3 regions of the Neobacillus sp. PS2-9 genome follow, and region 1 is predicted to be linked to each of the others. Evidence: riboswitches for the same ligand, from Rfam matches in the RefSeq annotation. Region 1 holds a riboswitch; each other region holds the start of a gene.

Region 1 (10,798 bases):
CAACCACATCATAACCATTATTACTCAGTATAATGTCTACAAGGTTTTTACCAATATCATGAACATCACCTTTTACAGTCGCTAAAATAACTTTGCCTTTTGTCGCAGACACATCGCCTTTTTCCATATGCGGTTCTAAATGTGATACCGCGGCCTTCATCACTTCTGCACTCTGTAAAACCTCAGCAACAATTAATTGGTTATCATTAAATAGTCGCCCAACTTCTTTCATGCCATCCATTAACGGTCCATTAATGATAGCAAGCGGGGCAGGATAGCTTTCAAGTGCCAAATCCAAATCTGATAGTAAGCCTTCTTTCGTGCCCTCCACAACATAATAGGCGAGACGCTCTTCCAAAGTCATATTTGGGACGGTGCTCTTCGCTTCTTTCTTTTTACCACGGTAAAACTCTGTAAAAACAGCTAACGTCTCATCAGTTGTTCTAAATAACAAATCCTCCGCTAAGGTAACTTCTTCCTTAGAAATGGAGGCAAAGCGCTCCAACTTTTCTGTATTTACAATGGCGTAATCCAAACCAGCCTGTGTACAGTGATAAAGGAATACCGAATTCAAAATTTCTCTTCCAACTGGCGGTAATCCAAAGGATACATTACTAATCCCAAGAATCGTTTGCACCCCTGGAAGCTGCTCCTTAATTAACCTTATTCCTTCAACCGTTGCCTTCGCAGATCCAATGTATTGTTCGTCCCCAGTACCAACAGGGAACACTAGTGGGTCAAAAATTAGATCCTGCGATTGCAACCCATACTTATGGACCAGCAGATCATGGGAACGTTTGGCAATCTCCAGCTTTCGCTCGGCAGTAACTCCCATACCTTCCTCATCAATTGTACCGACAACAACAGCCGCCCCATAGCGATGAATCAATGGAACAATCGCTTCAAAACGTTCCTCGCCATCTTCAAGATTTATTGAATTAATAATCGCTTTTCCTTGAGAATATTTGAGTGCTTTTTCAATGACCTTCTCATCAGTTGAGTCGATTACAAGAGGTACCTTAACCTTTTTTACGACCTCTTTAATGAAATTTTCCATGTCCACGATTTCATCGCGGTCAGGGTCAGCAAGGCAGATATCAATGACATGAGCGCCGCCTTTCACCTGTGCCCGTGCAACTTCTGATGCTTCTTCAAATTTCCCTTCGGTGATTAACCGTTTGAATTTACGAGATCCAATGACGTTCGTGCGTTCTCCCACCATGATCGGACGTAATGTCGGATCATCGTAAACAAATGGTTCAATACCTGATACCATGTGAACAGAAGATGGCTCATATCCCCGTGGCTGATAATTTTTCATTGCTTCCGAAATGGCTTTAATATGTTCAGGAGTCGTGCCACAACAGCCGCCGACAATATTTAACCAGCCATGCGCAGCAAAATCAGATAGCTTTTTCGCAAGGATTTCCGGTGTTTCATGATAGTGTCCTTCCTCATCAGGCAGACCAGCATTCGGATAACAGCTAACGGCAGTTGTCGCAAGATTAGAAAGGGAACGAATATGATCCTGCATAAACTCTGGACCCGTTGCACAGTTCAGTCCTACTGCAGCTGGTTTCATATGCTCAACTGAAATATAGAACGCTTCGATAGACTGTCCTGCAAGAGTGGTACCCATCGGTTCAATCGTCCCCGATATCACAATCGGAAGTGTAGTACCTGTCTTCGAAAAAGCACTTTGGATACCAGCGAACCCAGCTTTTACATTCAACATATCCTGGCTTGTTTCAAGTAGCAGAAGATCAACGCCGCCGTCAATTAAGCCAATTGCTTGCTCCTCGTAACTTGCCGCAAGTTCATCAAAGGTCGTTCCACCAGTCACACTTAATGTTTTCGTCGTCGGACCCATCGAACCAGCAACAAAACGTGGCCAGTCCTCAGAATAAACCTTTTGCACCTCACCAATCGCAATCATCGCAGCGATTTTATTGATTTCATAGGCTTTGTAGCCGAGACCATATTCATCAAGCACTAGGCTAGTTGCCCCAAACGTATTGGTTTCAATAATGTCTGCGCCAGCCTCAAGATATTCTCGGTGAATATTGGCTATGACAGAGGGAGCAGTTAAATTAAGGTTTTCATTACAGCCCTCGAATTCCTCTCCGCCAAAATCCTCAGCGGTAAGGTTGACTCGTTGCAGCATTGTTCCCATGGCTCCATCCATTACGAGGATTCGTTTCTTCAACTGATCAGTAAATGATGTTTTCAGCAATGTTGTTCCCCCTCACTTCACTTGCACGCTGACGGGCATAATGAGCCAGCTCTGCAGTTAATTCGTAACGTAAAAATGGTGTAATTAAATAAATTCCATTAAATAAATCTAAAGCCGCGTCAATGAGTGACTTCGTTATAGCAATACCTTCCCGCGCTGCTTGAAGCGGTTTGTCATTCAACCTGGCCATTCGCTCACGTATCGAATCGGCAATTTTAATCCCAGGAACTTCATTATGAAGGAATTCAGCGTTTTTACTACTTGTCAGTGGCATGAGTCCAATATAAATAGGTGCCTTAAGGTGTTTTGTATGTTCATAGATTTCAATCAGCTTTTCTTCTGAAAAAACAGGCTGGGAGATGAAATAATCTGCACCAAATTGAATTTTCTTCTCAAGCCTTTTAACAGCTTTCTCGAGTGAGCGCACATTCGGGTTAAAAGCTGCTGCCACACTAAAGTCGGTTTTTTGTCCTAAGTCTTTACCGGAAAAAGACAAACCTTCATTTAGTTGCTTAATCATCTGAATTAGTTCAAATGATGACACATCATAGACGGATGAAGCACCAGGGAAATCTCCTACTCTTGCAGGGTCGCCTGTAATCGCAAGAACGTCATTTAATCCTAGAGTATGGAGCCCCATTAAGTGGGATTGTAATCCAATAATATTACGGTCGCGACATGCAATGTGAATAAGCGGTCGCATGCCTAATTTTTCTTTCACTAAATATCCCAATGATTCGTTGGAAATACGTACAGTTGCAAGGGAATTATCAGCTAAAGTAATAGAATCAATTCCAGCTTCTTTTAATGCTTTGGCTCCTTCGAAAAACTTGGTCGTATCTAGCTTCCTAGGAGGATCTAATTCTACAATAACAGAAGGTCTTTCTCTCACAATCTCTTGTAGGGGAGCATACTCCCTTATCGGAGAGGGTGTTGATTCAACCACAATCTGCTTTGGCTTTAATTTTACTATTTTTTCAGTAATTGGAACACTATTCTTTAATTCCGCTGCAAAGGCTCGAATATGATCTGGCGTTGTCCCACAGCAACCGCCCAGTAATCGTACCCCTTGATTACGGAACGCTTTTGCAGAGTTTCGGAAATAATCGGCATCTCCTTCATAGTGGAACTTTCCGTCCGTATAGGCAGGGATACTGGCATTTGGATAGGCTGATAGAAATGCATGTTCAGGTATTTCTATCTGATCCAATGCTAGCAGCATATGGTGGGGGCCGAGCCGGCAGTTCAGACCGACGACATCGGCGCCAAGACCTTCAAGCCGTTTTAAGGCATCATTGACAGGAGTTCGATCCTGCAAAAATCCTGGCTCCTGTTGGGAGACTTGTGCAATGATTGGCAGGTTGGTTTCCTTCCTAGCAATGGTTAAAATCGTTTCAAGTTCTTCTAAATCGTAAAAGGTTTCAAGTAACAAACCATCTACGCCTTCAAGGAGAAGACAATATAATTGTTCGCGGAAGCTTCGTTTTAATTCTTCAATGGTGATTGAATCAGGTTTAATTCCTCGATTTCCGCCAATTGTTCCAAGGATGTACGACTGGCTTTTTGAAGCGGCTCTTTTAGCAATAGCTACGGCAGCACTGTTAATTTCCTTTACAGAATCCTCCAAACCATATCGCTGCAGCTTTAAATAATTGGCAGCATAGGTGTTGGTCTGAATGACATTAGCACCGGCATCGATATACGCTTGATGGATCGTTTGGATATGTTCTGCCTGGGAAAGATTCAGTTCCTCTAAACAACTATCCTTTCCGTACGAATACAATAGAGTCCCCATGGCTCCATCGGCTATTAAGATTTGATTTTTTAATTTTTCTAAAAAGCTCATCGCTATTCTCCCCGCTCGAATACTAATTGAATTCGATTAACTTTCTCAAACGCTTGGGAAAAATCCTTGATTAGATCATCTGGATTTTCTAGTCCAACCGATAGTCGGACGAGGCTATTAGTAATCCCGCGCTTTTCTCTTTCCTCCTGAGGCATGGCGGCATGTGACATTTTCGCCGGATAAGATAGAATTGATTCGACTGCTCCCAGGCTGACAGCGAAAACAGGGATTTCTACATTGGCCAAAAAGGTTCGGAGCGCATCTTCACTTTCTAATTCAAAGGATAAGACGGCTCCAGGTCCTGCTGCTTGCTTGTTCTGGATGTGATATTGAGGGTGACTTTCGAGCCCAGGATAATGCACCTTTTTCACAAGCGGATGTTCATCTAAAAATTCTGCGAGTTTAATAGCTGATTTCTGTGATTGTTCTAGCCGAACGTGAAGCGTCTTTATCCCTCTTAGTACGAGCCAGGCATCCTGGACGCCCAATATAGCACCAAATCCATTCTGTAAAAAGCCTAATCTTTTCGCCAAGTTTTCATCCTTAACCACAGCGAGACCCGCAACGACATCACTATGTCCTGATAAAAATTTCGTTGCGCTATGAAGGACCACATCTGCCCCTAATTCCAATGGCTTTTGATGTGAAGGGGTAAGAAACGTATTATCAACAAAGGTTAAAGCTCCAATTTCCGTTGCTAACCTGCTAATTGCCTCAATATCAGTCACTTTCATTAATGGATTGGAGGGTGTTTCAACATAAAATGCTTTTGTATTCGGCTGAATCGCTTGTTTAACTTCGTCTAAATGGGTCAAATCCACAAAGGTATGTTCAATACCGAACCGGGAAAGGACCTGTGTGACCATCCGGAACGTACCACCATATACATCTTCAGTAATGACAATATGATCACCAGCGGAAAGCAGAAGGAACGCAGTCGAAATGGCGGCCATACCAGAAGAAAAAGCAAAGCCTTTTACACCACCCTCAAGTTCTGCAATCACATCCTCAAGCGCTTCTCTTGTTGGATTTAAGCTGCGACCATAATCGTATTTACCGAACTGGTCGAAATCAAATTGGTGGAAGGTGGATGCATGCTGAATGGGTACACTAACCGCACCAGTTGTCGGGTCCACTTTATGCTGATTATGAAGTAGCCTGGTTTCAAAGGTGTATTCTTCGTGTGACATTACGCAATCACTCCTTCTTTCACGTTCGCGAAAGCCTTTTTCAAGTCATCAATTAAGTCTTGTGGATCTTCAATCCCAACGGAAAAACGTAATAAACGATTACAAACTCCGGATTGAATTCGAATTTCTTCCGGAATATCCGCATGTGTTTGTGTAGCAGGATACGTAATAAAGCTCTCCGTTCCACCGAGACTTTCTGCAAACGTAATGAGAGATAATCCTTGTAGGAATGGGTTCACCCATGCTTCATCTTTTACTCGGAAAGATACCATTCCGCCGCGTCCAGGATATAGAACATCTGTCACATCTTCATGATTGGAAAGAAACTCCACCACTGACTTTGCGTTCTTTTCATGTCTTTCCATGCGGAGAGACAATGTTTTCATTCCGCGCATTAACAGCCAGGAGTCAAATGGGCTAAGTACACCACCCGCACCGTTATGATGAAAAGCCAATGCTTCACATAGTTCCTTTCCTTTTGCGACAATCAAACCTGCAAGTACGTCGTTATGACCACCCAGGTATTTTGTAGCACTATGAATAACGATATCAGCCCCGAGCTTAATCGGTTGCTGTAATAGTGGAGTAAAGAAGGTATTATCAACAATCAAGAGTATTCCGTGCTTCTTAGCAATCTGAGAAACAGCAGCAATGTCCGATTGCTGCATGAGGGGATTAGTAGGAGTCTCCAAAAATATGGCCTTTGTTTGTGGAGTAATCTTCCCTGCGATTTCTTCCGGACAACAGGTATTTACATATTGAGTGTTTAATCCCCATTTTTTAAAGCCTTGTTCTAATAAGCGATAGGTACCGCCGTATAAATCTTCGCTTACCAGCCATTCATCTCCCGATTGAAATAAGGAAAGAATCGTGAAAATCGCAGCCATTCCTGAACTGCAGGCAAAACCTTGGTCCCCAGCTTCTAAATCAGCAATCGTTTTTTCCAGGAGCTGACGCGTTGGGTTCCCTGTTCGGCTATAGTCAAAACCTGTTGATTGCCCGATACCTTCGTGTCGATAAGCAGTAGAAAAATAAACAGGCGGGTTCACTGTACCTGTCGCTGTCTCGCTGCGGTTCCCAATTTGGGCTAGTTTTGTGTCAATTTTGTACATAACGCACACTCCTTAAAGGTAAGTTTAATGTTGTAATTAGAGTTTTAATTGCCAACTTTAACGCTACAGGGCGCTAAAGCTTTCAGATAAATAAAAAAAGTCTTCTTATAAGAAGAAGACTTTTGTATGTACGACACACTTGTCATTCTTCTTATCTTGCAAATTAGTAAAATTTGCAGGACTTAGCACCTTTTCAATGAACGAACCGTTCATTGAAGGTTGCTGAGGCGTCGCAGGGCCATTCCCTCAACCTCTCTTGATAAGAAATCAATTATTTAGATTATTTATAAAATTTACTACAGATTAGTAGGGGATGTCAAACTTTTTTTATAGGGTTAACAATTAAATAAAAGGCTCTGTTAAACTTGCCTGTTAATTTCCGCTTCAGGCACTTCGCTTTCCGTGGGTGTTTCGGCGAGCCTCCTCGGCGCTTACGCCTGCGGGTCTCCCCTGAACCATACTCCCACAGGAGTCTTCGTGCCTTCCGCTCCAATCAACAGGGTGTAAATATCAACACTGTTCTTTAAAACAGCCAAATAAAAAAATATAATTCTACATGGAGAATTGACATGTTCTGTATAAAGAACTAATATTATTGATATAGGACTTATTTTAAGAACAAACTATAATCTTAATTGAATGTATGATCGAAACCAAAAAATTTTTACTAGGAAGTTCTTTATTTAGAACGAATATGTATAAGGTTGTTATTCAACCTTGGTGATGTCTCCTTTCCATTATCGATGGAGGCACTCGGTCATACTGTGGGTCTAGTACCTTAGACGCAAGTCGTCGGTAGTGTGATGTGAGGGCAGGTTAGATGCCTGATTAAAAAAAGACTTAATTATATACCCTCATAAAGAGTATATAATTAAATCTTTTTTTTAATGAAGGGGGAGGAAACATATGACCTATAATCAAAGATTACCACTCTTTGTCTGTATAGATTCTTGTATAGTACTTACTGCTATTTTTATTAGTTACTTTCTTGTAAACGCGACATTAGATGTAATTACCTTCCCAGCTGTGTTTAGCTCCATAGTTATATTACTAAGCCATCATTACCTATCCTTTCAATCCAAGTTATATAAAAAAGCTTGGGTGTATGCGAGTGTAGGAGAATTAATAAGCATCATAAAAGTAGAAACGTTTACCATTTTTATTGCAGCCCTGGTTCAACAGCTTATGTTTCATGAAACCTTTACAAGACTATTAATTGTAACTTGGCTGCTAAACTTGACTTTTATTGGTGGGTCTCGCTTTTGTTGGCGCGCTTTTCAGGATGCTTTCTTGCATAAAAAAAATAATCAAAAGAAAATCCTCATTGTTGGTGCAGGTTCAGCCGGAATAATGGTTGCCAGACAACTTAACAGGAAAAATGATTCGAACTTATTGCCTGTGGGCTTTATTGATGATGATCAGAAGAAGCATAAACTTGATATTTTAGGAATCCCTGTCTTGGGTGGAGTTTCAAAAATTGAAGAAATCGTTAAGAAACTTAAGATTGAAAATATTGTGATTGCCATTCCATCGCTTAATAAGAAGCAATTAAATAAGATCTTTATGGAGTGCGCTAAGACGAATGCAAAAACACAAATCCTCCCATTGCTCGAGGATTTAATGACGGGGAAGGTTTCAGTTAATCAATTTCGCGATGTACAAGTGGAAGATTTATTAGGCAGAGAACCAGTTGAATTAGATATAAATACAATCTCTCAAAATATTACAAATAACGTTATTTTGGTTACAGGAGCAGGTGGTTCAATTGGATCGGAAATATGCCGCCAAATCGCAAAATTCCAACCAAGACAGTTGGTCCTGCTTGGTCATGGTGAGAATAGCATTTATACCATCGAAATGGAATTAAAAGAAAACTATAAAAACAATAAGATAGAGTTCGTACCAGTTATAGCTGACTTACAGGATGAAAAGAAAATGATGGCTGTGATGAGTACCTATCAACCGGATGTTGTCTATCATGCTGCTGCCCACAAACATGTCCCTCTTATGGAAAAAAACCCGGAAGAGGCAGTGAAAAATAACATCATTGGTACGTTAAATGCAGCAAAAGCAGCTAGCTGGAATGGGATAAAGACATTCGTGATGATTTCTACTGACAAGGCAGTTAACCCAACAAGTGTAATGGGGGCAACAAAAAGGTTGGCCGAAATGGTTATCCAAAATATGAATAAAGAAAGTGCTACTAAATTCGTTGCTGTACGTTTTGGAAATGTATTAGGAAGTAGAGGAAGTGTTATTCCGCTCTTTAAAAATCAAATTGAAAAAGGTGGTCCCATTACCGTTACACACCCTGATATGGTTCGTTATTTTATGACAATTCCAGAAGCATCGAGGTTGGTATTACAGGCCGGTGCTCTAGCAAGAGGAGGAGAAATTTTCGTTTTAGACATGGGGGACCCTGTGAAAATTGTAGATTTGGCTAAGAATTTAATAAAACTCTCAGGTAATTCACTTGATGATATTGGAATTGAATACACAGGTATGAGACCTGGTGAAAAATTATTTGAAGAATTATTAAAAGAAGAAGAAGTGGAAGAGCACCAAATCTATCCAAAAATCTATATTGGAAAAACATCTGAGCTATATATGAGGGAAATAGAGGAGCTTATTTCAATCTATGGAAAATTAGAAAAGCAAGAATTAAGAAAACGAGTTTTAGATATTGCTAATCATAGGATCAAGGAAATGACGATTATGAAAGTACCTATTTAGGAGGTGGAATAATGAAGGTTAAAAAGGCCATTATCCCTGCAGCTGGATTGGGGACAAGATTTCTTCCTGCCACGAAGGCAATGCCAAAAGAAATGCTACCCATTGTCGATAAACCGACCATTCAATATATCGTCGAAGAAGCAGTCGAATCAGGAATTGAGGATATTATTATTGTCACGGGTAAGGGGAAAAGAGCGATTGAAGACCATTTTGATAACAGTTTTGAATTAGAACATAATCTTTTCGAAAATGGGAAGTACGAGTTACTAGGTGAAGTTCAAAAATCCTCAAGTCTAGTTGACATCCATTATATTCGACAGAAGGAACCAAAAGGATTAGGGCATGCTATATGGTGTGCACGAAAGTTTATTGGAGATGAGCCATTTGCTGTGCTACTTGGTGACGATATTGTTAAGGCGGAAAACCCCTGCCTAAAACAATTAATGCACCAATATGAACGATACAATGCTTCCATACTTGGTGTTCAACCAGTACCACAATTTGATGTCTCGAGGTATGGAATTGTTGATGGTAAATGTATAAGTGATCGATTTTTCAGTGTAAATAGTTTAATAGAAAAACCAAAAGTAGAAGAAGCACCATCAAACCTTGCCATTCTAGGACGATATATATTAAGCCCGAGAATATTCGATATATTAGGGAATCAAGAGCCTGGCGCCGGTGGTGAAATTCAACTTACCGATGCAATAGAAGTATTAAATCAAAATGAAGCAGTCTATGCCTACCACTTTGAAGGTATTAGATATGATGTGGGCGAAAAAATAGGCTTTATTCAAACCAATATTGAATATGCTTTAGAACGTAAGGAATTACGTGGTAGGTTATTAGAGTATCTGTCTTCTGTATTAGACAAAGAGTTAATAAAGTAAAAACTATTGAGATGAAAACAGAATTAAATTCTCCATCACAACTGCTTAATCAAAAAAAGGAAGTGAGTATATGAAAAGAATGATGGATGTACTTATTTCTTTACTATTGTTTGTTTTGTTCGCTCCAATCCTTTTTATAGTAGCTATTTTAGTCAAGTATAAGCTTGGTTCTCCGATTCTATTCAGACAACAACGCCCTGGATTGAATGGGAGACCTTTTTTTTTATATAAGTTTAGAACCATGACTGATTGGAAGGACAGTAGGGGAGTACTTCTGCCTGATGAAAAGCGCTTAACCTCTTTTGGATCTTTTCTAAGGAGGTTTAGTTTAGATGAGCTGCCACAGCTAATGAATGTATTAAAAGGCGATCTAAGCTTAGTGGGTCCTCGGCCACTATTAATGGAATATCTCCCCCTATATACGGAGGAACAAGCAAAAAGGCATTTAGTTAGACCTGGAATTACAGGATGGGCTCAGGTTCATGGGCGCAATGCCATTACATGGGAGGAAAAGTTTAAACTGGATGTTTGGTATGTGAATCATCAAACACTGGTACTTGATATAAAAATTTTATTTCTTACTGTAAAAAAAGTGATTCGATCTGAAGGTATCTCCGAGGATAATCATGTCACAGTTGCTCGATTTACGGGCACACAAACAAATGACAAAGAGGGGCATGGTTAATAATCTAGTAAGCTTGACAAGCAAATGAAGTCTAAAATACTAATCTGAAAATTTAGTAGTGTTCTCTCTCACAAAGGAAAAAAAGTAGGAGGTGTATGAGTTGTTACAT
Region 2 (10,798 bases), 2.2 Mb from region 1:
GTTCTATTATCATGACTCATATTTCTAGATTCTCAGAAGAACTAGTAATTTGGTCAAGTCAGGAATTCCAATTTGTTGAGTTAGATGATTCTTTCTGTACTGGCTCAAGCATTATGCCGCAAAAGAAGAATCCAGACGTACCAGAGCTGCTTCGTGGAAAAACAGGCCGTACGTATGGCAATTTGATTGGGCTGCTGACTGTTTTGAAAGGTTTGCCGCTTGCCTACAATAAGGACTTACAGGAAGATAAAGAAGGTATGTTTGACACTGTTGAAACATTGGAAGGGTCATTGAAACTTTTAGCTCCGATGATTGAAACGATGACTGTTAAAAAAGATGTGATGCGTAAAGCAATTAACAATGACTTCTCTAATGCTACGGATATTGCTGATTATCTAGTTACAAAGGGATTACCGTTCCGTGAGGCCCATGAGGTTATTGGAAAAATTGTTTTATACTCGATCCAGTCCAATAAGTTTTTACTAGATTTAAGCTTTGAAGAATATCAAGAGTTTAGTCCTTTATTTGAAGAAGATATTTACGAGGTATTAGCTCCAGAACACGTAGTTGCCGTTCGAAACAGCTTTGGTGGTACTTCTCCAGAGCAGGTGGAGAAGCAAATTGGGCTTGCTGAGGGAAAACTGAAACGATAAAATGTGAGAAACCCGCCATTGGCAGGTTTCTTTTTGCTGTTGTATGGCGATATCTACATACTTTTGCGTTTTATCTACACGTTTTTGAGATATATCTACACACTTTTGCCTTTTTTCTACACGTTTTTGAGATATATCTACACACTTTTACATTTTTTCTACACAGTTTTATAATATATCTACACAAATTGATGGTTTATCTACAATTTACCATTTTTCTAAGGAGTGGTTTTCCATTAGCGGTTTTATCATTGATTTACTTGTTGATATCGCAGGGGGAGTCATTGAATTTCTCATTCCTGATTGGTCACCTAAATCGAAATTTGAAAAGAATATAATCAGATTAAGGGAAGAAGACTGGTTTGCTACACTGGAAAAGGATGTTAGATACTCATATATCATTCACCAAAATAGGAAGGTGAAACGGTTCTTAAGTAATGAGAATAATATCAAAATGATCACCAGTATGGATTTTGAGAGAGAAAATTTTATCCACTTAGTAAAAGAAGAACATGCCAAATTTACAGGTTTACGATCGTAATGAGTTGAAAGAATATATTGACATTTAACATTACATCAACTAAAATTTTCTTTATAACTTGGAAATTTAATGAAAAATCAAATAAAAACTCTTATCCAGAGTGGTGGAGGGACTAGGCCCGATGAAACCCGGCAACCTTCAAGGTATTCCTTGAAAAGGTGCTAATTCCTGCAGGTTATTTTTAACCTGATAGATAAGAGGAGGAATCCAACCCTCTTCTTATTGAAGAGGGTTTTTCTTTTTGAAAAATAAACAGTTTCGTGTCAAAAATCGTGTAGTGAAGGGATGGATGTATGTGTCTGTAATCAAAGTAGCAATCCTTGGATTTGGAACAGTTGGTGAAGGAGTATATCGAACAATACAATCACACAGTGAGGAGCTTACGGCTACATTAGGCAAGAAGGTTGAAGTTGCCGCTGTTCTCATCAGAAACACGCAAAAGAAAAGAAATATTAGTGAAAATGTATTAGTAACAACAGAATTTGCGGATATCTTAAATCTCGAACAGCTTGATGTTGTTGTGGAGGCTATTGTCGATAAAGAGCCGACATTTACATTTTTAAAATCAGCCATACAGCGGGGATGCCACATCATTACAGCAAATAAGGAAATGTTTGCCCATCACGGGAAAGAACTGCTTGAGCTCGCAGCGGAGAAAAATGTTTCTGTTGGATTTGAAGCCACTGTAGCAGGTGGAATTCCAGTCATACAAACACTTAGACAGCTTTTAAATATTAATCGTGTCAAACAGGTCCGAGGAATTCTAAATGGAACTTCCAATTTTATTCTTTCAGAAATGAGGGAAAAGAAGCAGTCATTTGCACAGGCACTAGTATTAGCACAAGAGAATGGCTATGCTGAAGCTGATCCAACAAATGACGTGGAGGGCTTTGATGCCTTTTATAAAACTATGATTCTTAGCAGGCTCGCTTTTGGAGAAGAACCTAATTGGCAGGATGTTGAACGTGAGGGGATTACATCCATAACCAGTGAATTGATTGAAGCAGCCGAAATTGCAGGGCTAAGGTTTAAACATATTGCGAGTATAACAAGGCTGGGCGGTCAAATAAAAGCAACGGTCAAACCAGCGCTAGTGGGAAAAGAGCATCCATTTTACCATGTAGAAGGCGTTCAGAACGCAGTAAATGTCCAATCGGATATTGTAGGTGAAATTACGCTTCAGGGGCCGGGAGCTGGAATGTTTCCTACGGCGAGTGCTGTCATTGAGGATTTAGTCTATGTGTGTCAAAATCCTCCGGGAAAACGCAATGTTACACGTTCTCAAGAAGTGGTAACGGGGTTTAGTAAGAGTGACAAGAAGAAAACATGGCTGGTGCATGGAGTGAAGCATAAACAGGTGACTCCTTCCATTATTTGGATTGAAGAAGTGGCGGAGGAAACGTTTGTAATCAAAGCGACAGATAGAGAAATTGCTCTTCTGGCCAAACAAAATAATCTTATCTATTTTCCGATTATTGGAGAATACGAGAAGGTGAAACAGATAAATGCGCTTAAGGCTTTATAAGAATCTACAAACAATGAAAGAGCTATACGGCTCTTTTTTTCATTTTAAGAAAGCCAGGTCCTAGATCTACTTTTTTCAGAGAGAAGAAGGAAAAAGTAGAAGTAGCGAGGTCCTAGATCTACTTTTATCAGAGAAAAGAAGGAAAAAGTAGAAGTAGCGAGGTCCTAGATCTACTTTTTTCAGAGAGAAGAAGGAAAAGGTAGAAGTAGCAAACCTCTAGGTCTACTTTTTATAGATAAAAGAAGGAAAAGGTAGAAGCAGCGAGGTCCTAGATCTACTTTTATCAGAGAGAAGAAGGGAAAAGTAGAAGTAGCAAACTTCTAAATCTACTTTTTTTATTTGAACAAGATGTAGAAATTTAATTCAATAGTCACGGATATTCCGTGTTTATCCACTGCATTGTCCACACCGAAAGTCCCGGTTTAAATGTATTCCACAGATTTATTCACAATATCCACAAAAATCAGAATAATTATCCACAAGAATGTACAAATCGGTTTCTAATATTAACAACTTATTAAGTTCACATTCTATTCAATTTTCTAACATTAATATGTTAAGAAACTGTGAAAGCCGTTGTCATTTAAAAAACAGGAGAGTATATTATAAGTGTAGAGAAGATAGTGAAACAATTCACAAACCAAAAAGCACAAACTAACTTCCCTATACGACACAGCTAGCTGAACACCCCTCATCGAAAGGGGAAAGAACTTATCATTACACTTTATTGTGAAAATATTCACAAATATTAATAGGAGATGATTGTGATGAGATGGTATAAAACCCCTCAAGCAGCCGTTGTTTGGACAGTTCTAAGAGTTTGGCTTGGATTACAATGGATTGAAGCAGGTTATCATAAATTAACCGGTGGATTTGACGCTGGCGGATTTTTAAAAGGTGCACTCGCAAATGCAACGGGTGATCATCCAGCAGTGCAGGCATGGTACGCAGATTTCTTACAACAATTTGCCATTCCAAATGTTCAAATCTTTAACGTATTAATTCCTTGGGGAGAATTACTTGTTGGTTTAGGATTAGTTGTTGGATTAGCCACTCTTCCAGCATTAATCGCAGGTGCATTTATGAACTTAAATTTCATGCTAGCAGGCACAACAAGCACGAACCCAATTCTTTATACAGCAGCAATGATCCTTCTATTCGTAGGAACTGGAGCTTACCTCTTCGGTCTTGACCGATACACAGTTCCGTTTATCAAAGGCTATTTCAAAAAGGCACCTGTAAAAAATGTAAACACTAATTAACAGTAATACCGAGTTCTAACAGCTTAGCACGCTGAAGCCTCTCATTAGAGCTCGCTGATATACCATTTATTTCCCCCTTTTATATACTTTAAGAAGCAGGGCAAAGCCTGCTTCTCTTTTTTATGCTTATCTTTTCTTATTCTTCACACGCTGGTTAGCGGCATTAGCACGGGCTTGTGCTTCAAGATCTGCATGATCCGCAAATTCTTGTGAGTATTCTACATCGTTTCCATCTGTTTTCATATTTTTCGGTGTTTGTGGAAGTGATGCTTTATTATTTTTGTGAGAACCTCCATTATGCATTCGACCCATTACTAAAACCCCTTTCAATTTCAGCTAGAGGGAGAAAGATATCTCTCACTCCCTAATAGCTTTTACAATTTGAAAGGGGCTCATTAATGGAAAAACTTTAAATTAATTTTTTGTATACGTATGGAATTCCGTCACTTACAGCTTAGTTTTGCTGTCATGATAGCCGGCGGCACGGTCAGCCATCTTAAAATCACGCTGGTATAAAACCTCTTGTGTACTTGTTAAGGTATATTTACCTCTACCTAAATCTTTTTTCTTTTTTCCCGCCATTTTGCTCATTCCTTTCAACATTTTTTGTTTGTTAATTGTCATCAAGCTAAGTGGTAAAAATGAAGCACTAAATATGTACTTATTTCCATTTTTACCTTTTGAGAGAGGAATGATACTTTTTTTAGGAAAATATATTTTTTAATGCTTTTTCTAAAGTAGGGTACTGAAATTGGAATCCATGATCTAAAAGTTTATTCGGTAAAACCTTTTGCCCATCTACCACTAAGGTGCTCATTTCACCAAGGAGTAAACGAAGGGCAAAGCTAGGTACAGGAAGCCAGTGCGGTCGATGCAATACTTGAGCAAGTGTTTTGCCAAAATCGCTCATCATCACAGGATGTGGAGCAGTGAAATTTACAGGGCCTTGAATTTGTTTATTTTCAATGGCAAAAATAATACCTTTCACTACATCCTCAAGATGAATCCATGACATCCACTGTTTGCCACTTCCAATATTGCCTCCTATAAACCACTTATAAGGCATCAGCATCTTAGGAAGAGCTCCAGCATCCTTTTCAAGAATGATACCAAATCTGCATAAGACCGTTCTAATTCCTAATAAAACCGCCTTGCTCGCCTCTTGTTCCCACTTTACAACTGTTTCTGCTAAAAAATCCGTGCCTAGTTTTTCGTTATTTTCAGTAAAAACTTCTGTTTCTGATGTTCCGTAAATACCAATCGCACTGGCGTTAATAAGCGCCTGCGGTTTCCGGTCTAATTGGTTTATTATGTCCAGGACTGCATCAACTGCTTCCATTCGACTAGATAAAATTTTACTTTTTCTCTCTTCGGTCCAGCGCCCGCTGTTAATCGACTCACCTGCGAGGTTAATAAAGATATCCGTATCTTGGAGGTCCATAACAGGGTTCGCATTATCAGTTAACCACTGCGTATATCGAACGTTTGCCTTCTCGCTAGACTTCCTTGCTCGGCGAGTTAAAATGACTATTTCGTGATTATATTTACTTAGTTCATTGACAAGTGCCTTCCCAACAAAGCCTGTTCCACCTGCAATTGCAATTTTCATGTAGATGACCTCCTTTTGCTTTATTTTACCTTATTTTAATAGGCTTTGTTAAATTTGTCTGTTGATTTCCGTTCCAGGCGCGAGCGGTTCGCGGGCGTTCCGGGAGCCTCCTCGTCGTTCCTCCTGCGGGGTCTCCCGAGACCGCTACTCCCGCAGGAGTCTTCGCGCCTTCCACTCCAATCAACAGGTTATAAAAATCAACATTGTTCTTTAACACAGCCTTTTAATAAAAAAGTATGGTAAAGTGAAAGTGAGGTGAAGGAAATGGCCATTATTACGAAAATCACCACACAGCAAAAAAATGTAGACCGTTTTAATGTTTTTATGGATTATGGCAAGGGCAAGGGTGAAGAATTTGCCTTTAGTGTCGACAGCGATGTGTTAATTAAATTCAATTTAAAAAAAGGGATGGAGCTTGATGATTTTTCTTTCTTGGAAATTCAGTATCAAGACGATATCCGTAAGGCCTACAACTTAGCGGTCAATTATCTGGCAAGAAGGATGAGATCGGAAAAAGAAATCAAGGATTACCTTATAAAAAAAGAACTTGATGAAGCCGTCATTAACGAGGTTCTCCATAGGTTAATCTCGCAAAAATATATTAATGATCAGGAATATGCATTGGCTTATGTAAGGACCCAGGCGAATACGACAGATAAAGGTCCTGATTTAATTAGGTTAGAGTTAAAGGAAAAAGGGATTGGAGAGGGGACTCTTATGCAAGCACTAGAGGAGTATCCCCGTGAGCAGCAGATTGAAAAAGCAACAAAAATGAGTGAGAAGTTTTTTCAAAAAAACTCAAAGGAATCCTTAAAAATTCAGAAGCAGAAGCTAGAAAATTTACTCCTAAGAAAAGGGTATCCTTTTGAGGTCATAGGAATTGCCGTGAATGAAACAAAAGTAGAAAAAGAAGATGATGAGGAAATGGGAGCTGTTCGCTTCCAAGGTGAAAAAGCTCACAGAAAATATGCTCACTTAAGTGGATTTGAATATCAACAAAAGATGAAGCAGGCCTTATATCGTAAAGGATTTTCAATGGATAATATCGAGAGATTTCTTTCTGAGTTAGAAAGTGAAGAAAATTAAAGAGTAGGGGACAGACTGAGTGGAGATTGTCCCCTTATTTATTAGCCTTATTTACTCTCAATAATAATAGAATCCTGATCGATTTGATCCATAATTATTTCTGCTACTTCTTTAGGCGATCTAAACCGTGATTTGTCTGAAACATGAGTGCTTTCGTCCCAAAACGGGGTGTCCATCCCGCCCATGTACACAGCATTAAATTTGATTCCAGACCCTTCGTATTCCTTTTGTAGACTTTCCGTAAATCCTCTTACAGCAAATTTGCTGGCAACATACACTGCTTCGTTTACTTTCCCACGCAAGCCAGCAGTAGAAATAATATTCATTATTCGGCCTTCTCCATTTTGGGATAAAAGTGGAAGAATGGCCTTTGTCATCAAAATCGTTCCCCATACATTCGTCTCTAGCATTTCTTTTATTTGTGTATCGTCCATCTCGATAAACGGTCCAAAATGACCGACACCTGCGTTATTGACCAAGCCAGCAACTTGATAGCGTTCGTTAAGCCCATTTAATTTTGAAACCACATCTTCATTGTTGGAGATATCCAATGATAAAAGATCAGCTTTTCCACCTAGTGCTTCAATTTCTTGCTTGGCTTCCACTAATTTTTCAATTGTTCTTCCAACTAATAAAAGATGAAAGCCTTTTTTCGAAAATAAGAAAGCTAATTCTTTGCCTAAGCCTGATCCTGCTCCAGTTACAATCATTGTTTTCATAGTGTGCTCTCCTTTGTGTGAGTTTTAAGCCTTTATTAATCCTATAAAAATTACTATACTAAAAAAAGAAGATAAAGGGGAGTGGATTGGATGCAGCAGGAGAAACGATACAGTGATATGACAGAGCATGAATTAAAACAGGAAATTGCTTCACTTCAAGAAAGAGCACGAAAAGCTGAACAAATGGGAATGGTTAGTGAGTTTGCGGTGCTTGAAAGAAAGGTACAAATGGCAAGAGCATATCTGATTAATCCCGAATCGTTTCAACCGGGCGAAATATATGAAATTGAAGGCGATCCCGGCCAATATTTTAAAATAGATTATATGAACGGTGTGTTTGCTTGGGGATATCGTTTAAAAGGCGATGGAAAAGAAGAGGCTCTTCCGATTTCTATGTTAAAAGGGCTAAAATGAAGACAAACCAGAGAGAGATCTCTGGCTTGTCTTATTTATGGAACTTTGAGAATTGTCTAGTTCCAGCTCCCAGCGACTAGTGGCTATCCCACTCCTCCCTACGATAAGTCAACATCGGATCGCTAACGCTCTCCGTGTTTCCTTTATCTCAGTCGGACCGGGCCCCTAGCCATACGTCGCTAAACGGTCGCTTCCACTTTTCTAGTACTGAGGGGATTCGTCATCTCGTTCCCCTGAAGCACGCATACGCTCTTGTGGATGGGTATTGATGGTGCCATCGGCTCTTTTAGAAGCATATTCTGCTTTCGCTCTTGGCTCGCCCTCTAACTTGTTATTATTTTGCTTGGGGAAATTCGTTTCTTTATTTCTCATGCTGTACCTCCATTTTGGGAATGAGAAAAACGTGAAAAGCAAAGGCGGCATCTCAGTGCTTACCACGTAATGTTAGTATTCGCGCTTTTTACATGGGTTATGTTATAAGAAAATGGCAATGAGGTGTGTGTATGAATGTATATCAGGAAGAATTAACAAGGTTGTTGTTAGAAAAAAATAACGAGTTATCCTTTGATCAAGCAAGGACCTGGGTAGAATTGCTTTGGGATGATTTCGAAACTAGTTATGCAAAAGCTGGCAGGGAGTATAAAGGCAGTGAAATGACTGAGAAAATTGTGAGGCAATGGATTGAGAATTATGGAAATAGACTTCATGATTTCGTCACCACCAATCCGAAATATAAACATTTTTTAAATCAGGAGAAGAATCAAACAAATTAAAAGAAAACTCGCCCCAACGAGTTTTCTTTTTTCATGATATCAACTTATGATACTTAGTTTTTTTCTTAGTTTTTTCTCACTAAAAACCCAACCTGTATAGGAACTAATCGGATTTAAATCGCAATCTAACTGAACCACGGCGACGAACGGGTAGTGCCCATTGCTTCGGTAGCGAAGATCAATGAAGCGCACCTCGTAAAAATTATCGTATTCATCCACTTCCCATCGGTAAACAGGGGAGAAGGATAGAAAGGCGGACAGATTTTTATCTTTTTTGGCTGCCTCGATAACAGGTGTATTGGGTACAGGAATACGTTTGAAGTGATCTAAGATTTCCACTTTACCGTCGACTGCTCTACCAACAAAAAATTGTTTCTTGTTCATAGCGGCTATCCGCCAATGATGAAACTTCATAGTAGGAGCGATAATAATTTCCGTTGCATCTGGAATCAAAGTTCTTACTTCCACTAATACTCTTTTCTTTGCTTGATATCGCATTAAATAGTAGCCCAAGATGACCAAATACATGATGGAAAACGTAATACCTGGTTTTGCTCCAATAACCCAAATGAGAATTCCAACAACATGAATCCCAAAGATAAAAGGGTCAAAGGTATTGATGACCCCTAAAGCAACCCATTTTGAGGAAAAAGGTCGCAATGCTTGCGTCCCGTAGGCATTAAAGATATCAACAAAAACATGAATAAATACTGCTGCAAAGGTCCAGGCCCATAGATGAAGAAGATTAGCATGAGGGAAAAAAGGATAGACCACTGCTAAAATCACAAGCGGCCATATTAGAACCGCCGGAATGGAATGAGTAACTCCTCGATGATTACGTATATAGATAGCATTATTTCTAAGCTTTAAAACCGTGTCAATATCTGGTATTTGTGATCCTGCGATTGTTGCAATCAACACACTGGTAGCAGTGGCATGGCTGCTAGCTACAACAGGGTCAAGTGTAGCAAGACCGCCAAGAGCAATGCCCATTACAACATGAGTTCCAGTATCCAAAAGGATAGCCTCCTTCTATGATTTAGGTTCTTGTCAAAATCGACAAATTCGCTTATTGTAAAACGAATGCATATTATTATATTCCCTTTTTTCATTGTGTTTAACAATTTGGAGGACTAAAAGTTATGATAATTGAACAAGAAAATTCAGAAAAAATCAATATAAATGCTTTTCAAAGTGATCTCATTTCCTGGTTTAAAGCTGAACAACGAGATCTACCTTGGAGAAAGGACCAAGATCCTTACAAGGTTTGGGTTTCAGAAATCATGTTACAACAAACAAGAGTCGATACAGTTATACCCTACTTTAATCGTTTTATTGAATGGTTTCCCACGATTGAAGACTTAGCTGAAGCAGAAGAAGAGAAAGTCCTAAAGGCTTGGGAGGGTCTTGGCTATTATTCCAGAGTTAGAAATCTTCAATCTGCCGTTAGGGAAGTAAAAGAGAAATATAATGGGGAAGTGCCTAACACACCAGAGGATATTTCCTCTCTTAAGGGAGTGGGACCCTATACTGCGGGTGCCATTTTAAGCATTGCCTATGGAATTCCAGAGCCAGCTGTTGATGGAAATGTGATGAGGGTATTATCCCGAATTTTGTTAATTCGGGAAGATATTGCGAAGGCTTCTTCAAGAAGGATATTTGAAAAAGCAGTTCGAGATATCATTTCACATGAAGACCCTTCTGCATTTAACCAAGCATTAATGGAATTGGGTGCTTTGATTTGTACACCGACTTCTCCCTCTTGTTTATTGTGTCCTGTTCGTGAGCATTGTCATGCTTTTCATGAAGGTGCCCAACAAGAACTCCCAATCAAAACAAAAAAGATCAAAACACGAGATGTGCAACTAGCAGCAGCGGTCGTTGAAGACGAAAATGGGAAAATACTCATTCATAAACGCCCAACTAGTGGCCTACTCGCTAATCTATGGGAGTTTCCAACTGTCGAGCTTCATCACCCATTACAAAATGATCGAAAGCAGATTGTTGAATTGTTTAAACAATCATTGGATTTAGACATTCAATTTGGGCAGATAATCGGACAAATTGAACATGTTTTCTCGCACCTAGTGTGGAATATCAAGGTGTATACCGGTACTGTTAAGCATTTTGTACCGGAAAGTGAAGAGTGGAAATTCGTAACACTTGAAGAAATGAAAGAATACGCATTTCCTGTCCCATATCAAAAAATGTTCAAG
Region 3 (10,798 bases), 2.6 Mb from region 1:
ATGAACTTGGTATTTTTTTGCTGCCTCCTGTAGAAACTGAATCGTTTGTTTCGCTTGGTCATCTGCAATTTTATCAAGTCGTGTTAAGTCATATCCGGTGGTCCAGAGTTCAGGTAAGACGAGAATGTCAGGCTTAGTTTCCATTGCTTTTTCAATCAGTCTTTCAGCAGAATGATAGTTTTCATATGGATTACCAAAGGCGATATCCATTTGTATACAAGATATGTTTAATTTCATAGAATTTTCCCTCCGGTTCGAAAAATCAGAATTTTTTCTTTACAAGCTGTTATAAAAGTTATATCATTTGTGACTAGAATTTCAACAAAAATTTGTAATGAATAAGCAGGTGAGAGAGTGATGAAACAATTTCCACCATCAGAGCTTTTAAATAGTCTGCCAAAACAATTTTTTGCAGGCCTTGTAAAGAAGGTTGGAGAGTATATTGCCGAAGGGCATGACGTTATAAATTTAGGACAAGGAAATCCAGATCAGCCAACGCCTGAGCATATCGTGTCAAAATTACAGGAGGCGGCAGCTAATCCCATCAATCACAAATATTCTCCGTTTCAGGGGCATAGATATTTAAAACAGGCAGCAGCTGATTTTTACTTGAGAGAGTATGGAGTAACGATCAATCCTGATAAGGAAGTGGCTATTCTTTTTGGCGGCAAAGCAGGACTCGTAGAGATTCCACAGTGCTTGTTGAATCCAGGGGATACCATTCTTGTGCCAGATCCCGGTTATCCAGATTATTGGTCAGGTGTGGCTCTGGCAAAAGCGGAAATGGTTACAATGCCATTGAGGGAGGAAAATGCATTTTTACCTGACTACAACGAACTTTCTTCCGAATCGTTAGTAAAAGCAAAGGTCATGTTTTTGAATTACCCAAATAATCCTACCGGTGCTGTTGCCACTGAAGAATTTTTCAAAGAAACAGTGAAACTGGCAAACGATCAAAATATTTGCGTTGTTCACGATTTTGCTTACGGTGCCATTGGTTTCGACGGTCAGAGACCTATAAGCTTCCTAGAAACCGAAGGGGCTAAAGAAGTAGGAATCGAAATTTATACTTTATCTAAAACCTACAATATGGCTGGCTGGCGTGTAGGATTTGCTGTAGGGAATGAAAGTGTGATTTCAGCCATTGAACTCCTACAGGATCATCTGTATGTAAGTTTGTTCGGAGCTGTTCAAGAAGCGGCAGCTACAGCTTTAACTGCATCACAAGAATGTGTAAGAGAATTGAATGAACTATATGAGCGAAGACGTAATGTATTAATTAACGGACTTCGGTCGATAGGTTGGGATGTAACCGCACCAAAGGGATCCTTTTTTGCTTGGCTTAAGGTGCCAGAAGGGTACACATCTGGACAATTTGCTGAAATTCTACTTGATCAAGCCCATATAATGGTCGCACCAGGTATTGGTTTTGGTGAATATGGAGAAGGCTTTGTTCGAGTAGGATTATTATCATCCGAAGAACGGTTAGCTGAAGCTGTCAGAAGAATTAGTTGTTTAGAAATGTTCAAAAAATAAGTTGACAAATGTTTTTTTTCTTGCGATAATCCAAAATAAAGTTTAACAACTTATTAATGTGAATAAATACGAATCGTTTTCTTATCAAGAGCAGGTGGAGGGAAAAGCCCTATGAAGCCCGGCAACCGACTTAACTAAAAGTTAAGCACGGTGCTAAATCTTGCAGCAATCTGGCTGAAAGATGAGAAGATGTTAGTTTGTGATGCTAACCTCTTCTTTTCGAAGGGGTTTTTTATGTTTTTTGGAAAGGAAGTTGAAAATAATGTCTGAAATAATTGCTACATATCTTGTACATGATGAAAAAAATCCGGAGAAAAAAGCAGAGGAAATTGCTCTTGGATTAACTGTTGGTTCTTGGACAAATCTTCCTGAGCTTGAGCAGAACCAATTACGTAAGCATAAGGGCCGAGTCGTTTCCATCGAAGGGAAAGACTCGGAAAGAGACGGTCTAGCAATAATTCGGATTGCCTATCCAACCATTAATTTCTCTACTGACTTGCCAGCAATCTTAACCACTGTTTTCGGAAAACTGTCCTTGGATGGAAAAATAAAATTACTAGATTTGCAGTTTGATGATCACTTAAAGAGTCATTTTCCTGGACCAAGATTCGGTATCGATGGAATTCGAGAAAAAATAAACGTATATGATAGACCATTAGTGATGAGCATCTTTAAAGGCGTACTTGGTAAGGACATACACTTTTTGGTAGAACAGTTAAAGCAGCAAGCTCTTGGTGGTGTTGATTTAGTCAAAGATGATGAGATTCTTTTTGAAAATGAATTAACACCTTTTGAAAAAAGAATTACCGCGGGAAAACAAGTCTTAAATGAAGTTTTAGAAGAGACTGGTCATAGAACGCTGTACGCAGTAAACCTGACTGGGAGAACCTCACAACTTAAGGAAAAAGCAAAAAAAGCAGCTGAGCTGGGAGCAGATTTACTATTATTTAATGTCTTCTCCTATGGATTAGATGTCCTGCAAGAATTAAGAGAGGACAATGAAATTGGTTTGCCTTTAATGGCACATCCAGCAGTAAGCGGGGCATTAACTTCTTCATCCCAATATGGCTTTTCCCATTCTTTGCTCCTTGGAAAGCTTTTACGTTATGCAGGTGCTGATTTATCACTGTTCCCATCTCCATATGGAACGGTGGCATTAGAAAAAACATCTGCACTCTCGATTGCAGCTGAACTGACGAAAGAGGATGTTTATAAAAAAGCTTTTCCAGTGCCATCAGCGGGAATACATCCAGGGTTGGTATCCTTGTTAATTCGTGACTTTGGAATTGACTCCGTAATCAATGCAGGTGGTGGCGTTCATGGGCATCCAAACGGTGCTCGTGGAGGTGGCCTTGCCTTCCGACAAGCAGTGGATGCCATTCTTCAGGGAAACACACTCTCAGTAGGAGCGGAGCAGTACCCTGAACTTAATAAGGCACTTCAGCTTTGGGGAAATGCCGAGGTGACGGTCTAAATGACAAAGCCGGTTATTTATTGTGATTTTGATGGAACCATTACAGAAAGTGATAACATCATTGCTATAATGAAACAATTTGCTCCCCCTGAATGGGTGGAAATCAAGGATTTAATTCTTTCTCGTCAGATTTCAGTGAATGAGGGTGTGGGGAAATTATTTTCCTTATTGCCTAGTAATAAGAAGAAAGAAATAACTGAATTTGCAATTGAAAATGCAAAAATCCGACCAGGCTTTAAGGAGTTTGTAGGGTATGTTCGTGAAAAGGGAATTCCCCTCTATATTGTTAGTGGCGGTATAGATTTTTTTGTCCATCCGATTTTAGCAGAATACGCTCCTTTTGATGGAGTGTATTGTAATCATTCTGACTTTTCCGAAGAAACAATTAATATACTTTGGCCACATGAATGCGATTCCTCTTGTAACAATGATTGTGGTTGCTGTAAGCCTAGTATTATGCGTAAACTGAACAATTCAACGGAGAGTTTTAAAATCGTAATAGGCGACTCTGTGACCGACCTAGAGGCTGCTAAACATGCTGACTTTGTGTTAGCAAGGGATTTACTTCAGGAAAAATGTGTGGAATGGGGTATTAACCATCAAGGGTTTCATACTTTCTTTGATTGTATCGAGGAAATAAATAAAAGAATTGAGGTGGGTGAGCTAACATGTTAAAGGAAAGATGGGTAGAATTAGCCGATATTAAGGATGAATTGGCAGAGAGAGATTGGTTTATGGGAACAAGTGGAAACCTTGCCATTAAAGTGAGTGATCATCCGCTTCAATTTTTGGTGACAGCCAGCGGAAAAGATAAACGTAAGCGGACTTCAGAAGATTTTTTATTAGTGGATGAATTTGGCCGTCCGGTAGAAGAGACTCATTTAAAACCGTCAGCAGAGACACTTCTTCATGTGGAGATTTATCGCAAGACAAATGCTGGTTGTAGTCTTCATGTTCATACCATTGATAATAATGTGATTTCAGAGGTGTATGGTGATCATGGAGAAGTTACGTTTAAGGGTCAAGAGTTAATTAAGGCTTTTGATAAGTGGGAAGAGGATGCTGTTTTAAAGATACCTATTATAAGAAATTATGCACATATTCCTACACTTGCAAATAAATTTTCAGAAAATGTTTCCGAAGACAGCGGTGCTGTACTAATTCGAAACCATGGAATCACAGTGTGGGGACGAAATGCATTTGAGGCAAAAAAAATCCTAGAAGCATCAGAATTTCTATTCCGCTACCAACTGCGGTTACTAGAACATAAACCATACCAATTATTTAAGGTAGTTTAAAAAAATACAGGAGAGGTTGATACAATATGGCATATATTACATTTCAAAAGAAAGAAGAACAAATTCACGAGCAGGAGGCAGTTGCAAGCTTCCTAGAAGGTCAGGAAGTTATTTATGAAAACTGGGATATTAGCAAACTCCCAGCAACGTTAGTAGAAAAATACCTTTTAAGCGATGAAGAAAAAGAGGAAATATTAAATACATTCGCTGCAGAGATTGAAGATATTTCTGAGAGACGTGGGTATAAAGCACAAGATGTGATCTCATTATCCGAAAACACACCAAATCTTGACGTATTACTTACTAATTTTAAAAACGAGCACCATCATACAGATGATGAAGTTCGTTTTATTGTAAGTGGTCACGGGGTATTTGTTATTCAAGGTAAAGATGGAGAGTTTTTTGAAGTTCATTTAAATCCTGGTGATTTGATCTCTGTACCAGAAAATACAAGACATTATTTTACCCTTGAAGAAGACAGAAAGGTTGTTGCAGTAAGAATTTTTGTTACAACCGAAGGCTGGGTTCCTATTTACGAAAAAGAAGAAGTAAACCTATAAGAAAGGAAAACTGGCTGTAGCAATGCAGTCAGTTTTTTTATCTATTTTAGAATTCATTTTTCGGAGTTGGAAGTATTTTGGAAAAATTTTATCAGTAGCTTAATAATCCAATCAAAATAAAAGAAACTTATTCAATCATTTTCCTTCCTATTTGCGTAAGGTAAAATTTGTCATAAAGCAATCGAAGGGAGGCGGAGACAATTGTCGTAAAAGCTTGAAAAAAACGAAGGAATTTGTCGAAAAACGAAAGAAATAGAATGTTTTGTCTACTTTTGCGAATGTATTTACTTTTAAAGAAATTCTTGTCATAATTCTTCAAGTAGTCAACTTTTTTAGCGAATTACAGTAACAGGGTAATGATTAGGAGGATAACATTGTACAAGGATAGTATTAATCAAAATGATATGATTGAACAGATAAGGGCCAAAAGGGAATTAATGATAAATTGTGCAAACACGTTGGGCTATACAAGTGAGGAAACAATTAAATACAGCCAGGAGCTAGATGAATTAATTAATGATTACCATAGGGTAATGGGACAAGCTTCCAGGCCAAATGAAGAAGTTAAAATTGCTTTTAAACAAATGATTATGATTTGGCCTAAAGTATTAATCTAACTGGAATTTGAGAGGTACAAAACAGCGTAAAAATACATTGAAAAATGCTTGTCCTATTAAAAAATATTAATGATTAACACCATAATTAAAAGCCCCATTATAAACGCATAGGTTGATACTCGCTCATTTCCGTCTCCATGGCTTTCGGGAATTAATTCTTTATAAATGATATATAACATCGCACCTGCCGCAAAAGATAGGCCGTATGGAACTAGGCCTTGAACAAATGAAGTTAAAAAATACCCTAATAATGAAGTTACAATCTCAATGGCACCTGTTAAGGTCGCTATGATGAAGGCCTTCCATTTACTAATTTGCTGGTTAATTAAAAAGAGAGCGACAAGAAGGCCTTCCGGAGCATTTTGAAAACCAATTGCTAATGCGATTAAATTTCCAGTATCTCCTTCTGCAGATGCATAGCTAACACCAACAGATAGACCCTCAGGGATATTATGTAAAGTAATGGCAGCGATAATTAACAAAGCTTTTTCATCGAAATGAATTCCCTTTTTACTATGTTGTAAGTCAATATGGGGAATATTTTTTTCCAAGAGAGTTAGTACACCTACCCCTAACCAAACACCGACAAAAAGTGATATATATCCTCCATATTTGAGGGCCTCCGGAATCAAACCAATAGTAGAAGCTGCCATCATAATGCCTGCACTAAAGGCTAACAATACGTCCTTCCATCGATGTGTAATAGAATGATGAATAAATAAGATCAGTAACGCTCCAACTCCTGTTGATAAAGCAGAGAGTACACTCCCGAAGATTACCTCATTCATTGCTTTCCTCCTTCCTTATAATCATAAAATCTACAATTTTAGACAGTACTGTGATTTTTATCATTGTTTATATCCCAATATTTCATATAGTTATAGTAGTGCTATATTTATACATTCTTACATCATGATTAACTACATATCTTACCACAATTTGTTATTACTTCAAATTTTTTTATTAGTTATATCCTACTCCCTAGAATCTACCCAAGTTTGTCATGCTTATTTAGTTTATCCGAAATTTCATTTATCTTTGTAAGAAAAAAAAAGAAAACCATCATTGTTTGGTACTATGCTTGTGTTACGGTTCATATATCGTTAATAAAAGCATTTTTTATAACCAAAGGAAGCAAACGCTTTCACCAATATTAGACTATATGGAGGAGGGAAAGTCCTACATGCACATTGTCGTATGTGTCAAACAAGTACCTGATACAAAAATCATTAAAATCAATCCTAAAACAAACACACTCGACCGCCGAAGTGCTCCAGCTATTTTGAATCCTTACGATGCACATGCGGTTCAAGAGGCTGTGAAAATTAAGGAAAAAACGGGAGGTACCATATCGGTATTGTCTATGGGACCACCGCAGGCAACGGCTGTTATTAAAAAGAGTATAGAAATAGGTGCAGATAGAGGCTATTTGATTTCTGACCGTGCTTTTGCGGGTGCAGATACACTTGCAACAAGTTATGCCTTATCTAAAGCGTTGGAAAGAATCGGTAAGGATCTCCCAGTAGATTTAGTAATTTGTGGGAAACACGCTATCGACGGAGACACAGGACAGGTTGGACCAGGAATCGCAAGAAGGATGGATATTCCACCAGTCACGAATGTAATTGAAGTTACGGAAGTCAATCAAGCGGAGAAAACCATTTTAATCAAACGAAAATTAACCAACGGATATGAACTCATTCAGTCTGAGCTACCTTGCTTATTAACAGTTGAAAAAGAAATAAATGCAATCGACTATTCTCCAATGCCGAACATGATTAGTGCAGCTAGATATGAACCTATTATCTGGGCAGTAAGTGATCTAGAGAATGTTGAACGTTCTCAATTAGGACTTAAGGGTTCACCGACCATTGTAGGTAAGATGTTTACACCTCCACGACCAGAGGGTGGTAAAAAACTTGAGGGTACTGCTGATGAGCAAGTGAAGCAGCTCATGGAATTGTTATCAGAGAAAAAAGACCTGTTAACAATCCAGTCATCAAAATAACAAAGATTAATCAGTTGCCGCAAGGAGGGGTTTACATGAATCTAGACGATTATCGTGGAGTCTGGGTCTTTATAGAACAAAACGAAGGTAAAATAGAAGGCGTTTCACTTGAATTGCTTGGAGCCGGCAGAAAGCTGGCAGATAAACTGCAAGTTCCCTTAGCAGGATTCTTATTAGGAAGTGAAATTAAACCATTAGCAAATCAGGTAATAGCCTATGGTGCTGATGAGGTGTATGTCATCGATCATCCGGTAATGAAAGATTATCGGACTGAATCTTATATGAGGGGTGTTATGCTGCTGGCTCAAAAATATATGCCAGAGATTATCCTTTACGGAGCAACACCAAATGGAAAGGATTTAGCGAGTGCGGTAGCAACCGATTTATCTACGGGCTTAACAGCGGATACTACGATGTTGGATGTGGATACCGATAATAGATTGCTAGAAGCAAGCAGACCAGCATTTGGTGGAAATATTATGGCCACCATCCTATGTAAAAAGCATCGACCACAAATGGCCACTGTTCGACCGAAAGTAATGAAGGCATTAGAGCCAGATGCAGACCGTCTTGGTAAAGTCATTGAAGAAAAAATTTCACTGCAAGAAGAAGATATGCGGACAAAAGTACTCCAAATTGTGAATGACGTAACAAAAAAAGCTAATTTAGCAGAGGCACATGTCATAGTATGTGGTGGAAAAGGCATGGGAGATTTTCAAAATTTCCAGCTGATCCACGAGTTAGCAGAAACAATAGGTGCAAGTGTGGGCGGTACTCGTGATGTTGTAGAAGCTGGATGGCTACCGCATGAACAGCAAGTTGGGCAAACGGGAGAAACGGTGACTCCGAAGATTTATTTTGCTATTGGTATTTCAGGAGCAATTCAACATGTAGTTGGTATGAAAAACTCCGAGTTCATCATTGCTATCAACAAAGATCCAAATGCACCCATTTTTGATGTTGCAACATATGGAATTGTTGGAGATGCAATGGAAGTTCTACCTAAACTAATCGAGCAATTTAAGCAGCTCAGATCAGAAAAAGGCGGTGTTGTAAGCTATGCCTGAGAAATTTGATGTGATTGTCGTTGGTGCGGGTCCTGCAGGAACTTCCTGTGCTCTGACTTGTGCGAAAAATGGATTAAACGTTTTGCTTATCGAAAGAGGAGAATATCCTGGTGCCAAAAACGTAATGGGCGGAGTGTTATATCGAAAGCAAATGGAAGAGTTGATTCCTGAATTTTGGAAGGAAGCACCTCTTGAGAGACCCGTGATTGAACAGCGCTTTTGGATGATGGATAAAGAATCTGTTGTTTCCTTCGGCTATAAAGGTCTTGAGTGGGCCGTAGAACCATATAATAACTTCACTGTTCTCCGAGCACAGTTTGACCAATGGTTCGCGCAAAAAGCAGTCGAGGCCGGAGCGCTCCTAATCAACGAAACGGTGGTTACCGAATGTATTGTTGAAAATGGCAAAGTAGTAGGTGTGCGAACGGACCGCCCAGATGGAGAGGTATATGCCGACGTCGTTGTACTTGCAGACGGAGTAAACTCACTCTTATCTAAACAGTTAGGCTTCCACAAAGAATTTCGACCAGATGAAGTGGCATTAACTGTTATGGAAGTGGTTAATTTATCCAAGGAAAAGATCAATGATCGTTTTAATTTGGAAGATAACCAAGGCTGTACCATAGAGGTCTTTGGGGATTCAACAAAAGGTAACCTCGGAACAGCTTTTATTTACACCAATAAAGAAAGTATTAACATTGGAGTAGGTACTACTCTTTCCAGTATGATTAAAGCCAAATTAAAGCCGTATGAGCTGCTTGATTACTTGAAAACACACCCAATGGTAAAACCATTAATTGCGGGTGGAGAATCCGCAGAGTATCTTGCCCATCTCATTCCAGAAGGCGGATATCGTTCGGTTCCTAAGGTGGCTGGAAATGGAGTAGTTGTGATCGGTGATGCTGCTCAGCTTGTTAATGCCATCCACCGTGAAGGTTCGAATATGGCCATGCATTCAGGCATGTTAGCGGCTGAAACGGTAATAGAAGCGAAACATCGAGGCGACTATTCAGAGTCCAGCTTAAACCTCTATCGTGAGAAGTTATATGATAGCTTTATCATAAAAGATTTAGAGAAATATAAAGATGCTGCACATACATTTGAAAAGTATCCACAATACTTCAATGAATATGTTCCAATGATGAATAAAGCCATGAGCAAATTCTTTACGGTAGATGGAACACCAAAACGTGAAAAGCAAAAACAGATTATGAAGAGTGTCACTTCTGAAAGAGGAACGATTCGAGTATTGCAAGATATTTATCGTGCTTGGAAGGCGGTGAAATAATGTCAACGAAGAATATTGAAGAAAAACAGTATCTTCTCCGTTTTAAGTGTGACACGAAGTCTCATTTAACCGTACTTGATCATGATGTATGTATGACACAATGTCCCGATAAAATTTGCACAGTATTTTGCCCGGCAGAGGTGTATAAGTGGGAAGGAACAAGGATGCAGGTGGGCTACGAGGGTTGTCATGAATGCGGAAGCTGCCGTATAGGCTGTCCTTACCAAAACATCAAATGGGAGTATCCAAAGGGTGGACATGGAATAGTATTTAGACTTGCATAGAATAATAGAAAAAGTGTTGTTTGCGGCTTGCCGTGAACAACACTTTATTTATGTAAAAATATTAAATATCACTATATGTAGGTTTTTTCACAAGTGGGGGTAAAAAAGAGGTAAAGCAGAAGGTTGGTATGTTAGAGGCTTAGCTAATTTTCTCTAGTAGGGTTGAGGAGGATAGCTCATCTTTCTTGCCTGAAGCAACGAATGAAGAAGCTAGTTGGTTTGCATGATCCATGAACTCCATATTCTCTGAACAATAATAAGGCTTTCTCCAATTGAAATCACCGTCACAATCAGCGGGATATATGCTAACTTTCCAATTATAGTAAATGGTAGGTTGTGGGAGTTGTACCCCTTCTACAGCAATAAGCCAATGTGTATAAGGAGAATTAGGGATGGTAGCATCAGATTCCTTTAGTGCCTTTAAATCGTTAAAACCGATTGGGATTAATGCCTTTTGATAAAAGTCATGGTAATTTGGGGTTTTCATGTATTTTTGACCTCCCTTTCATGTTCTATCTTCATTATATGAAACTTTCAAACAATTTTTGTGTGATAAATGTTAAATTTTCAAAAAAATTAAAGCGGTTTCATAAAAATGACAAAAATACGACAACTATCCGCTTCTTTTTTAGAGATGTGACCTCTGTCACTACATAAATTCATAGT

What was found. Region 1 has a riboswitch for S-adenosylmethionine ahead of RCG25_RS05715 (methionine biosynthesis PLP-dependent protein). Riboswitches for the same ligand answer to the same signal wherever they lie in the genome.
Region 2: it holds a riboswitch for S-adenosylmethionine, as region 1 does, so the genes downstream of both, RCG25_RS21105 (homoserine dehydrogenase) here and RCG25_RS05715 (methionine biosynthesis PLP-dependent protein) in region 1, are expected to answer to the same signal.
Region 3: it holds a riboswitch for S-adenosylmethionine, as region 1 does, so the genes downstream of both, mtnW (2,3-diketo-5-methylthiopentyl-1-phosphate enolase) here and RCG25_RS05715 (methionine biosynthesis PLP-dependent protein) in region 1, are expected to answer to the same signal.

The regions. Positions count from the first base shown of each region.
Region 1 is NZ_CP133269.1:1,162,347-1,173,144, forward strand. It holds gene metH (methionine synthase) at 1-2,233, opposite strand, end outside; gene RCG25_RS05705 (bifunctional homocysteine S-methyltransferase/methylenetetrahydrofolate reductase) at 2,211-4,079, opposite strand; gene metC (cystathionine beta-lyase) at 4,082-5,269, opposite strand; gene RCG25_RS05715 (methionine biosynthesis PLP-dependent protein) at 5,269-6,381, opposite strand; SAM riboswitch class I at 6,530-6,647, opposite strand; gene RCG25_RS05720 (polysaccharide biosynthesis protein) at 7,288-9,114, shown strand; gene galU (UTP--glucose-1-phosphate uridylyltransferase GalU) at 9,126-10,004, shown strand; gene RCG25_RS05730 (sugar transferase) at 10,075-10,689, shown strand; gene RCG25_RS05735 (DegT/DnrJ/EryC1/StrS family aminotransferase) at 10,790-10,798, shown strand, end outside.
Region 2 is NZ_CP133269.1:4,193,336-4,204,133, reverse strand. It holds gene argH (argininosuccinate lyase) at 1-653, shown strand, start outside; SAM riboswitch class I at 1,283-1,394, shown strand; gene RCG25_RS21105 (homoserine dehydrogenase) at 1,436-2,719, shown strand; gene RCG25_RS21100 (DoxX family membrane protein) at 3,487-3,981, shown strand; gene RCG25_RS21095 (YfhD family protein) at 4,108-4,293, opposite strand; gene RCG25_RS21090 (YfhE family protein) at 4,429-4,563, opposite strand; gene RCG25_RS21085 (TIGR01777 family oxidoreductase) at 4,685-5,590, opposite strand; gene recX (recombination regulator RecX) at 5,855-6,676, shown strand; gene RCG25_RS21075 (SDR family NAD(P)-dependent oxidoreductase) at 6,724-7,395, opposite strand; gene RCG25_RS21070 (YfhH family protein) at 7,486-7,809, shown strand; gene RCG25_RS21065 (small, acid-soluble spore protein K) at 8,011-8,181, opposite strand; gene RCG25_RS21060 (YfhJ family protein) at 8,313-8,582, shown strand; gene RCG25_RS21055 (metal-dependent hydrolase) at 8,622-9,599, opposite strand; gene mutY (A/G-specific adenine glycosylase) at 9,725-10,798, shown strand, end outside.
Region 3 is NZ_CP133269.1:3,767,650-3,778,447, reverse strand. It holds gene RCG25_RS18995 (carbon-nitrogen family hydrolase) at 1-237, opposite strand, end outside; gene RCG25_RS18990 (pyridoxal phosphate-dependent aminotransferase) at 358-1,536, shown strand; SAM riboswitch class I at 1,615-1,724, shown strand; gene mtnW (2,3-diketo-5-methylthiopentyl-1-phosphate enolase) at 1,799-3,010, shown strand; gene RCG25_RS18980 (2-hydroxy-3-keto-5-methylthiopentenyl-1-phosphate phosphatase) at 3,011-3,685, shown strand; gene RCG25_RS18975 (methylthioribulose 1-phosphate dehydratase) at 3,679-4,308, shown strand; gene RCG25_RS18970 (1,2-dihydroxy-3-keto-5-methylthiopentene dioxygenase) at 4,335-4,868, shown strand; gene RCG25_RS18965 (Spo0E family sporulation regulatory protein-aspartic acid phosphatase) at 5,243-5,485, shown strand; gene RCG25_RS18960 (ZIP family metal transporter) at 5,542-6,273, opposite strand; gene RCG25_RS18955 (electron transfer flavoprotein subunit beta/FixA family protein) at 6,669-7,493, shown strand; gene RCG25_RS18950 (electron transfer flavoprotein subunit alpha/FixB family protein) at 7,529-8,560, shown strand; gene RCG25_RS18945 (FAD-dependent oxidoreductase) at 8,553-9,848, shown strand; gene RCG25_RS18940 (ferredoxin family protein) at 9,848-10,132, shown strand; gene RCG25_RS18935 (hypothetical protein) at 10,272-10,619, opposite strand.